Regions from separate parts of the Limosilactobacillus sp. DJ3M12 genome, predicted to be linked through region 2. Evidence: predicted binding sites of a transcription regulator. Region 2 holds the regulator's gene; the other holds the start of a gene.
The links. The regulator NrdR, encoded in region 2, represses ribonucleotide reductase genes. The targets are predictions, from matches to a motif close to ACACNATATATNGTGT.

Region 1 (5,514 bases), on a different contig from region 2:
ATAATTGAAATCTCCTTTTTCAATTCTTTTCTTTGTTAACATTTGAACATGTATAATATTACTACATTTTTTTGCTTTGTAAATACCCTTGTGAACGTTTAAACAATGGTTGCTTTGTATGAATTCGCTTACAATATTGTCTTTATAATACTTGTATAGCAACAAAAAACATTGGTATTATTTTTGAGATTAAGAGATGATAGATTTGTATACTGTTATTAATTGAAGCCTGTTTCACAAATAGAATATAAAAGCGAATATATTAATTTAACTCGGCTAGTTATTAAGTTAACTAATCATTAACAGATTATTATTGGGAATAATAAAAAAGCCACCATTCAGAAATGGTAGCTTTTTTATTAATCGCGGGCATTAATGTCTTTTCCCGCGTTTGGATCTTTAACGTCATAATCACTATCATTCATTGCTTCAACGGCACCCATGCGATACCCATTGCCGACTTGGCTAAAAAAATCATGGTTAGAAGTTGAAGTAGAAATTCCATTCATAACAACTGGGTTAACATCAGAAGCGGTATCAGGGAATAGTGGATCTTGACCAAGGTTCATCAATGCCTTATTAGCGTTGTAACGGATGAAGGTTAAAACATCATCTGTCCAACCAACTTGATCATAAAGAAGATGAGTGTATTTTTCTTCATTATCGTATAGTTCATAAAGGAAATTGTACATCCAATCTTTCATATCTTGTTGTTGCTTTTCTGTTCGATCACGTAAGCCGACTTGGAACTTGTATCCAATATATGTCCCGTGAACTGATTCGTCCCGTAAAATTAGCTTGATAATTTCAGCCACGTTATTTAATTTATTGTGGCCAAGGTAATAAAGGGGAGTGTAGAAACCAGAATAGAATAAGAAAGTTTCAAGGAAAACATTGGCTACTTTCTTTTTGAGCGGATCTTGACTTGGATCAAGGTACATATTTGCAATTTTGACAGCTTTATTTTGCAAATATTCTTCTGTATCGGACCATTCAAAGATTTCTTTGATTTGGTCTGGGGTATTAAGAGTAGAGAAAATAGTTGAGTAACTCTTAGCATGAACTGATTCCATAAATTGGATGTTATTAAGAACTGCTGTTTCATGAGGAGTTTTAACATCTTCTTTAAGGGCAGTTAATCCTGCTTCTGATTGAACAGTATCAAGAAGGGTTAAACCACCAAAAACATGTCCGACAGTCCATTGATGATCGTCATCTAATTCACGCCAATCATCCATATCATTGGCAACTGGGATCCGCGTATCAAGCCAGAACTGTTCTGTTAGCTTTTCCCATGTAGCTTTATCGATCATGTCGGAAACTTCATTCCAATTAATTGCTTTATATTGATTTACAGGTTTAAATTCTTCCAGTTTCATTGATTGAGCTCCTCCAAATACGTTGCTTTTAATAAATCGAGATGCCAAAAGCCATTTGTATACATAATATCAAGTTTACCAGTGCCCAACGTTTAAATCAAATTCTGATTAGGCTTAGATAACACAGCTTTCACATTGGTTTGCACCAATTTCATCGCTATCATCAGTAAACGTTCGAATGTAGTAAATTGACTTAATCCCGCGTTTATAGGCATAGTGCCGTAAGATGTTTAAATCACGAGTCGTCATTTTATCTGTTCGTCCATTTTTCCATTCGTAAAGGCCTGCTGGGATTGTTGACCGCATAAAGAGGGTCATTGAAAGAGATTGATCGATGTGCTGTTGTGCAGCGGCGTAAGTGTCAATAACCTTTCGCATATCCATATCGTAAGCTGAACGATAGTAAGGCATCGTGTCGTTTGAAAGATATGGGGCAGGGTAATAAATTTTACCGATCATCTTTTCTTGACGCTCTTCAACACGATTAATGATTGGATGTAGACTAGCAGTCGAATCGTTAATGTAGGAAGTTGAACCGTTTGGCGCTACAGCAAGACGGTATTGATTGTAAAGACCATCTTGCATTACATTTTCTTTCAACTTCTTCCAATCTTCAATTCCAGGGATAAAAATACCTTCAAAAAGACCTTTAACAACATCTGATTGTGGTCCCCAATCCTTAGTAACATATTTGTCAAAGTAGGAACCATCCGCATATTTACTGTTCTCAAAATCGTGGAAAGTTTCCTGCCGCTCTTTGGCAATTTCATTTGATGCCACTAATGACCAATAATTTAAGAGCATAAAGTAAACACCTGTGAATTCAATCGCAACCGGGCTTCCGTATTGAATATGGTGCTTAGCGAGGTAGCTATGCAATCCCATTGCACCCAAACCAACTGAATGGGCAAGCCGATTTCCGTTTTGAATAGTTGGGACAACATCTAGGTCTTCTACGTCACTGATTCGGGTTAATCCTCGCATCATTGCCTTAATCGATTTACCAAAGTCAGGGCTTTCCATCATATTAGCAATATTGGTTGACCCAAGATTACAACTGATATCAATTCCCATTTCAGAATATGATTGATCATCATTTACTTGCGCTGGTACTTGTACTTGAGCAATCTCTGAACATAAATTACTCATCACAATTTTTCCATTAATCGGATTATCCCGGTTTTCTGTATCAATATTGATAATGTAAGGATAACCTGATTCTTGTTGAAGTTTACTGATTTCATCCTCCAAGTCCCGGGCATTAACTTTCTTCTTGCGAATATCATCGTTTGCTACTAAATTGTCGTATTCTTTTGTGATATCGACGTAGGAGAATGGCATTCCGTATACTCGTTCAACATCATAGGGACTAAACAAGTACATATCAGCATTTTGCTCTACTAATTCGTAAAACTTATCAGGAACCGTAATTCCGAGAGAGAGGGTCTTTAAGCGAATCTTTTCATCAGCGTTTTCCTTTTTTGCTCCTAAGAATTCAATAATATCAGGATGGAAAACACTAAGGTAAACGACTCCAGCTCCCTGTCGCTGTCCCAGTTGATTGGAATAGGAAAAACTATCTTCTAACAACTTCATTACAGGAACAACTCCACTAGCAGCACCTTGTATTTTCTTGATTGGGGCACCAGCTTCACGAAGGTTGCTTAAATTAATTCCAACACCACCACCAATTTTAGAAAGTTGGAGGGCAGAATTGATTGTTCGACCAATGGTATTCATGTCGTCCGTTGTTTGAATCGCAAAGCAAGAAACAAATTCTCCCCGGCGTTTACGCCCAACGTTAAGGAATGTTGGAGTTGCGGGTTGATAACGTTGATGGATGATTTCATCAGCGAGCTGCATTGCTAACTCTTCATCACCATTAGCGAGGTAAAGAGCATTCATTGCGACTCGATCAATATAGTTTTCAAGGTAGTACTCTTTATCATTTGTTCGTAAGGCATATTGAGCATAAAACTTATAAGCTGCCATAAAAGAATGGAAGTGGAAGTTTTGGGCTTTTAAATAATCGTAAAGCTTTTCAATGAATGCTTCACTATATTTATTCATAAATTCCTCTTCAATATAATCATTTTCTTTTAACCATTGAAAACGTTCTTTTAATGAAGAAAAGCTTTTGGTATTCGGTTCTACATTATTTTTGATAAAGTCTTCTAAGGCCAATTTATCTTTATCTAGTTGAATTTGTCCGTTTTTGGGGATATTTACTTCGTTGTTATAATCGTAATATTTAACTTTGGTCATATCGATATCGGATAACGCCATATTAATAACTCACTTTCTGAATTAATTTGATTATGTCAATAAAGAAGCCAGTACACCAATAGCGAATTGATGCCTGGCAAAATATTAGTTTATTTAAACTTAGGCAAGTTGGTTTAATTGATCAGGACGAAAGCCAGAAAAAGCTTGACCGTTAGGAAGTTTTACAACTGGAGTCGCCATAAAACCTTCAGACTTAAGTTGAGATATGTATTCTGGTTGTTCATCGATGTTGTGTTCAATAAATGAAATTTTGTGTTGCTCAAGGAAACGTTTTGTCATCTTGCATTGGATACAATTATTTTTTGAAAATACAGTTACCATCTTCACGAGGCCTCCTAAACGATTAGTCGATGTTTTCTAGTATAACGATGAATTAGAAAAAATCAATTAAAAAAGCACTATATTTCGTGCTTGAAAAATAGTGAAACACAACATATAGTGCTTGAACTAGTGGTTAACACCTGTGAAACTTTTTTTGATAGAATACTTAAGCAGGTGCTTAATAAAATTAATTTGAAAAACTAATCTATTATTATACACTGAACAACAGGGGAATTTTAAGTGCTTGGAGAAAAAGAATGAAAAAAATCAATTCATCATTATCTGAACAACAAAAATTTATGGAGATGGCAATTGCAGAAGCAAAACAAGCCAGAATTTTAGATGAAGTACCAATTGGTGCGATTGTTGTCCACGAGGGACAGGTAATTGGGCGTGGTCATAATATGCGTGAAAAGTTTCAAGATGTTACCTATCACGCAGAAATGCTTGCGATTATGGAAGCATGCACGAATTTAGGAAGTTGGCGTTTAGAGGACTGTGACTTATATGTTACGTTAGAACCGTGTATCATGTGTAGCGGTGCCATTATCAACGCACGAATAAAAAATGTTTATTATGGTGCTGCTGATCCGAAAGCCGGGGCGGTTGATAGCTTATACCATTTACTAAATGATTCCCGTTTAAATCATCAAGTTAATGTCCATTCTGGTATTTTAGGGGATGAGTGTAGTCAAATGTTAAAAAACTTTTTCCGTAAAATTCGTCGCCGCCGGAAAGAGGCTCGACGAAAAAATAAGGCTAACCCCTAGTAATTTAAAGAAAAATAGTGTATTATACTATTTGCCGTAAGGCCTTAGAGCAAGGGTATGCTTACGAACCGTGTCAGGTCTGGAAGGAAGCAGCACTAAGTATGATATACCTTGTGCTCTAAGTTTTATTGATAATTAAGCTGACCCGTAATGGTTTATTGCGGGTCTTTTTTATTTTTAAATTTTAATTAAAATGTATTTTACCTACTTTATGTGATTAATTCCTTGTATAATATTTTATAGTATTTTAAATTCAGAAAGGGAGTCTGGCGATGAGTTATCAGGCATTATATCGTGTCTGGCGACCACAGCGATTCGATGATCTTGTCGGTCAACAGATTGTTACAAGAACCCTAAAAAACGCCATTATCACTCACCAGATAAGCCATGCATACTTGTTCGCTGGTCCACGTGGTACCGGTAAAACCTCAGCAGCAAAAATTTTTGCTAAAGCGGTTAATTGTCATCATTCCAAGGATGGCGAACCTTGTAATGAGTGTGAGATTTGTAAAGCAATTACAAACGGGCAATTAAATGATGTAATTGAAATCGATGCGGCTTCTAATAATGGGGTTGAAGAGATTCGTGATATTCGGGATAAGGCAAAATATGCTCCTACCCAAGCGGACTACAAAGTTTATATAATTGATGAAGTTCACATGCTTTCAACAGGGGCTTTTAACGCACTGCTAAAAACGCTTGAAGAACCACCAGCCAATGTGATTTTTATTCTTGCAACTACAGAACCGCATAAAATT
Region 2 (5,514 bases):
ATAACGTTGTCGTTGGCGTTCTAATAACTGTTTAGTTGGAACGTAGGTTACGTCAATTTGGCCTGCACTGATAACCAATTGCGGAGAATATCCCGGGGCAACAGTTGGCACGCCTTTTTCAATTAATTGCTTTTCATGAAAAAACTCATAAAGCTTTGATTGTCCCCGTTTAATTGCTTCTTTACTAAGACGGTCACGATTTTCGTTTAAGAATGCTTGAACATCTTTATCCGCATAAACTTGCTTCATCGTTTGTTGGATATTGTTTGCGATGTTTTGACCGCGCATTAACTCTTGTAAAGTTTTGTTTAGTGACTGCATGCTGCCACCTCCTTTAGCTGCTACTTCTTCTTACGATTAGCGATCCGTTCACGCAGTTTGGCAATTTCTTGTGAGGAAGCCTTTTTCATCAACTCACTCGTGTCTTTCTTGCTCCATGCTGGCATCGGTTCCTTAATCATTTTGCGCCACTTATTTTTCTTTGGCGTCTTTGTTTCCTTTTTCTTTTCTTGCGACTGCTTGTTAAAAGTCTTTAATTGGACAATGGCTTGCTCCCCATTAATTACGCCATGTTGGAGCCAGTTATTGGCAATTGCATCGACAAAATTAGCTGTCAAAGTAGAATTCCCCCGGTCACTAATCACATACCAAGTTAAGATATTAATGGCATCTTGGGTAAGTTTTTCTTGCGCTACTAAACCTGTCAGAATATGACGTTCACCTGAAGTTACGTAGCCACCCGTTTGACCTTTAAGAACCTGAAGAAATTCGACTGGGGAGTAATCCTTAGCTGTCGCCAATAACTCCTGATCTTTACTAGTCAGTTCACTATTTCTATTTGTCACCGGCGCTTCTTTTTCCGCTACTTTTGTCGTTGAAGAATAGACAATATTATAGGTAGACGCAACAATTTGCTTAAATTTTTTCGGATTGAAATGATTGGTTTGCAGATCAATCGACCGCAAAACCAATGTCTTCATCGTTGGCACATCAATCCCATATAATTGATGTTCTAACAATATTAGGTCTCGATTATTTTCCAGGTCTGCACTGACAATTGGCTGATTAGCCAGCAAGTGAATGAGAGTTGACCAATCAAAGTCATCGCTCATCCCCGCAGTTAACTGGGGTTGCTTTTCTACTGGTGCCTGTTTTCGCGCCGTTAAAATCGCTTGTGGTGTTTCAGTAATTGACTGCGAGTTAATATGAAATTCTTCAAAAAAGTTGTGACTCACATTAGTTAGTGAAGTGTTAGAAGAAGCAAGCTTGTATTGCCGACTTTGCTTAGTCAAACGTCCAAACGCATCTTCTCCTACTTCCTCTAAAAGTAAAATACTCAGCAAGTTATCAGCTAAAAATTTTTCTGGAGTAAGGGTCGGCTGCAATTCATAAACGTATACGTCCCCGATCTCATCGTGCTGGAAATAAGTTTGCACTAAGCCAACTGCCTCTAAACGATGAAGAGCCTCCAGTACTTGTCGGCCCCCAGCATTTACCTGGGCTAACAGGTCACTTTGCAAGGTCCGGTTAGCAATCGTAGGATTAGGCAACAAGCGCGCTTTTAACGCATAAAAAAAGCTAAACGCAACTGGTCCTAAAATTGGCTGATAAAATGTTGCAAAAGTCTGGTCATTAAAACTAATAAATGCAGTGCTGGCCGTAACAACATAACCGGCTTGCGGGTCAAAAGCTGCTGCAGTCATTTTACAGCCCTCCTAAGTTATTTTTTATGTTCTGCCTTCATCATGGTTTCAAGTTCGCTCATAAAGGCATCAACGTCCTTAAATTGGCGGTAAACACTTGCAAACCGAATATAAGCAATCTCATCGACGCCTTTTAATTCGTTCATCACAAATTTACCAATAATTTGACTGGAGACTTCGCTTTCACCAATACTCCGGATTTGTTTTTCCACTTTATCTGCAATCTTGGTCAATCGCTCCATACTAACCGGTCGTTTTTCTGCCGAGCGCACAACCCCATTGAGGATCTTTTGGCGACTGAATTCTTGGCGCGTGCCATCTTTTTTAATTACTAGTAGTGGCGTTTCCTCGTACCGTTCAAAGGTTGTAAAACGAAAGCCACAATGAATGCACTCACGACGACGACGAATAAAGCTTCCGTCTTCGCTTGGCCGACTATCGACAACCCGTGATCCATTTTTGTGACAATGTGGACAGCGCAATGTGTCCCCCTCCTTTATAGTATAAGTACTTTATTTTACCACATTTTACTCTGCTTTTAGCTGATTTATTAGGGATGCGACTCGTTTTTGCAGGGCAGCCTGGTCACCATTATTATTTATTTTAAAATCCGCCCGCGCTTCTTTATCTGATAATGGCATTTGGGCAGCAATTCGCGCTTGCGCTTCCTCTTTAGAACAATGATCACGAGCCATTAACCGTTTAAGCTGCGTTTGTGGATCAGTATAAACAACTACCACATAATCACAATCTCCATCATAATATTGCTCGAATAATAATGGTACATCTAACACCACGAGCGGAATACCCTGTTTTTTTAAAGTATTAACCTGCGCAAAGATAGCATCGTAAATTAATGGCTGAAGAATCTCATTGAGTTTTTTCAACGCTTCTTTATCATTAAAGACAATTTTTGCTAAGGCTTGCCGATTGAGCTCCCCAGTTGGCAAAAGTACTTTTGGACCAAATACTTTGACAATCCGTGTTAACCCAACCGAGTCTGGTGCCTGGACTTGCCGCGCTACTTGGTCAGCATCAATCACCGGAATCCCAGCCTGGCGCAAAATAGTGCTTACCGTTGTCTTGCCGGTTGCGATTCCACCTGTTAATCCAACTATTTTTGTCATTTCTTATTCCTTCAATACTTGACAGTGTGGACAAAATGTCGTTCCACGTTCAGCAACCTTAATTTTAACCATTTTCGTGCCACAACGCGGACATTCATCCCCCGCATGACCATAAGCTTTTAAGCGATCTTGGAAAGCGCCGGCATCACCAAATGCATTCGTAAAACTATGCACAGTGGTTCCCTTGTACTTAATCGCTGTCGCCAATTCTTTGATAATATTTTTCCGTAATTCAGTAATTTGGCTAGCCGTTAAAGTATTGGCTGGTTGCTCCGGGTTTATCCCCGTCATCCATAGCACCTCATCAACGTAAATGTTACCCAGACCGGCGACATGACGCTGATTAAGCAAGAATGGCTTAATTTTTCCCCGACTCTTTTTTAATTCAGCTGTAAAGTATGGCAACGTAAAGGCGTCTTCTGTCGGTTCAGGGCCAATCGTCTTCAATCCGCCGACATTCATCTCATCACCGGTTTTTACCAGTGTCATCCGCCCAAATTTACGGGCATCTTGATAACATAATTCCGTGCCGTCCGTAAATTCAAAGACAACATGGGTATGTTTATCAATTGGTCCGCCAATCGGTTGGTTGTAATATTTTCCTTCCATGCGAAGGTGTGAAATCATCGTCAAATCATTAGTAAAACGAAAAAGAAGATATTTCCCTCGCCGATCAACATTTTCAATCGTCTGTCCAATCAACGCCTGCCGAAAATCTTCAACGTCATTGGTAATCGTTTTACCATAATAAACATCGATCGCGTTAATTTTACGCTTAGCGGCAATCTTCAGCAAACCGCGGCGAACAGTTTCAACTTCTGGTAATTCAGGCATTTAATTTCCTCCGATCTATTTTTTAAGGTCATACCAGGTATCCCCATACTTACTATCTACTTTAAGCGGCACATCCAACTTAACGGCCGAATCCATTACTTTTGGCACCAATTCCGATAGAACCGGGATTTCTTCCTTTGGAGCCTCAAAGACTAATTCATCATGAATCTGCAAGAGCATTTTTGCCTTTAGATGACGTTTCTCAAGCTCATCTTGCATCCGGATCATCGCAATCTTAATGATATCAGCAGCGCTCCCCTGAATTGGCGTATTCATTGCAGTCCGCTCTGCAAATGATCGCTTGCTAAAACTTTTGGCATGAATATCTGGTAAGTAACGACGACGGTGAGTAATCGTCTCAACATAACCATTTTCTTTAGCAAACGCAATCGTGTCATTGATGTATTTCTTTACACCGGGGAATTCATGGAAATAATTTTGAATAAATTCATGAGCTTCTGCACGACTAACATGAATCCGTTGTGCCAGTCCGTAATCACTAATCCCGTAAACAATTCCAAAATTAACTGCTTTTGCCCGACGCCGCATATTACGGTCAATCTCGGCATCAGGGGCTAGATGGAAAATTCGGCGAGCTGTACTAGCATGAATATCTTCACCATTCTTAAAGTCTTCCTGAAGGTTCTTGTCACCAGTGATGTGAGCAAGAACCCGTAATTCAACTTGCGAATAATCTGAAGAGAAGATTTGCCAACCTTCATGACTAGGAACAAATGCCTTTCTGATTAAGCGCCCTTCCGGCAACCGTACTGGAATATTTTGCAGATTAGGATCAACAGAAGACAAGCGACCAGTCTGCGTTAATGTCTGTAAGTAGCGCGTATGGATCTTCTGGTCATTTGAATGGATAACTTTCAGCAAACCAGTGATATAGGTAGATTGAAGCTTAGCAATTTGACGATATTCCAAAATTTGCTCAACAATCGGTGACTTATCAGCTAACTTCTCCAGCACATCAACTGCAGTGGAATAACCGGTCTTGGTCTTTTTGATCACTGGTAATTTCAATTTTTCAAACAGAATATGGCCTAGTTGCTTAGTAGAGTTAATGTTAAATTCCTCGCCAGCTTCTTGATAGATCTGACTTTCAATTTCTGATAGCCGTTCAGTTAATTTACTACCCATATCTTTCAAAGTTTGTGCATCTACATGGACACCCGCAATTTCCATTTTTGCAAGAACCCGGGTTAGCGGTAATTCAATATCAGTATATAGTGGCGTTTGCTTATTTTCGTCTAATTTGGCAAAAAGATCCTTGCGCAGCTGTTCAATTGCCCGCGCCTTCGTAGCCAGGTGACTAAAGAAGGTCTTATCATCATCAGGCACAGCGCGCTTAGCACCTTTACCATAAACTTCCTCATCTGTTCGGACATCATCGTAACCGTGTTCCTGAGCTACTTGTCCCAGGTCGTTACTATTATCATTAGTATTTAGAAGGTAAGATGCCAAAAGTAGATCAAAATTAATGTTTTCAAGCGGAATACCGAGGCGATGAAGCCCAACGATTTGTGCCTTGGCATTAAAGACATTCTTCTCAACACTATCACTCTGGAGTAAATCCTTGAGAGGCGCCTCTTTAAGCAGGTCCACATCTCGACTCGTAAACCAGTGTCCTTCATTGCCGATCACAAAACCAGCGAATGGTGACGTGTGGTAATTTTCTTCTGACATTTCAAGGTAAAAACTTACTTCACCCGTTAATTGTCCTAGGTCATCTAAGTTATCTTTAGTTAAAACTGTGTAGTCAATTGGAGCAATCTCAGCTTCGTCTTCCTCTCCAGCCCCATCGATATCCATCTTTTTCAAGAAAGATTTAAAGCCCATCTCTT

Region 1: nrdH (glutaredoxin-like protein NrdH) is a predicted target of NrdR. The motif match lies at 4,092-4,107, and genes of this name have one in related genera.

What each region holds. Positions count from the first base shown of each region.
Region 1 is NZ_CANCWY010000009.1:6,699-12,212, reverse strand. It holds gene adhE (bifunctional acetaldehyde-CoA/alcohol dehydrogenase) at 1-2, opposite strand, end outside; gene nrdF (class 1b ribonucleoside-diphosphate reductase subunit beta) at 360-1,379, opposite strand; gene nrdE (class 1b ribonucleoside-diphosphate reductase subunit alpha) at 1,494-3,665, opposite strand; gene nrdH (glutaredoxin-like protein NrdH) at 3,765-3,986, opposite strand; gene tadA (tRNA adenosine(34) deaminase TadA) at 4,244-4,756, shown strand; RNA gene ffs (signal recognition particle sRNA small type) at 4,792-4,889, shown strand; gene dnaX (DNA polymerase III subunit gamma/tau) at 5,029-5,514, shown strand, end outside.
Region 2 is NZ_CANCWY010000002.1:88,277-93,790, forward strand. It holds gene dnaI (primosomal protein DnaI) at 1-321, opposite strand, end outside; gene QOS06_RS02810 (replication initiation and membrane attachment family protein) at 342-1,703, opposite strand; gene nrdR (transcriptional regulator NrdR) at 1,721-2,185, opposite strand; gene coaE (dephospho-CoA kinase) at 2,231-2,830, opposite strand; gene mutM (bifunctional DNA-formamidopyrimidine glycosylase/DNA-(apurinic or apyrimidinic site) lyase) at 2,834-3,664, opposite strand; gene polA (DNA polymerase I) at 3,680-5,514, opposite strand, start outside.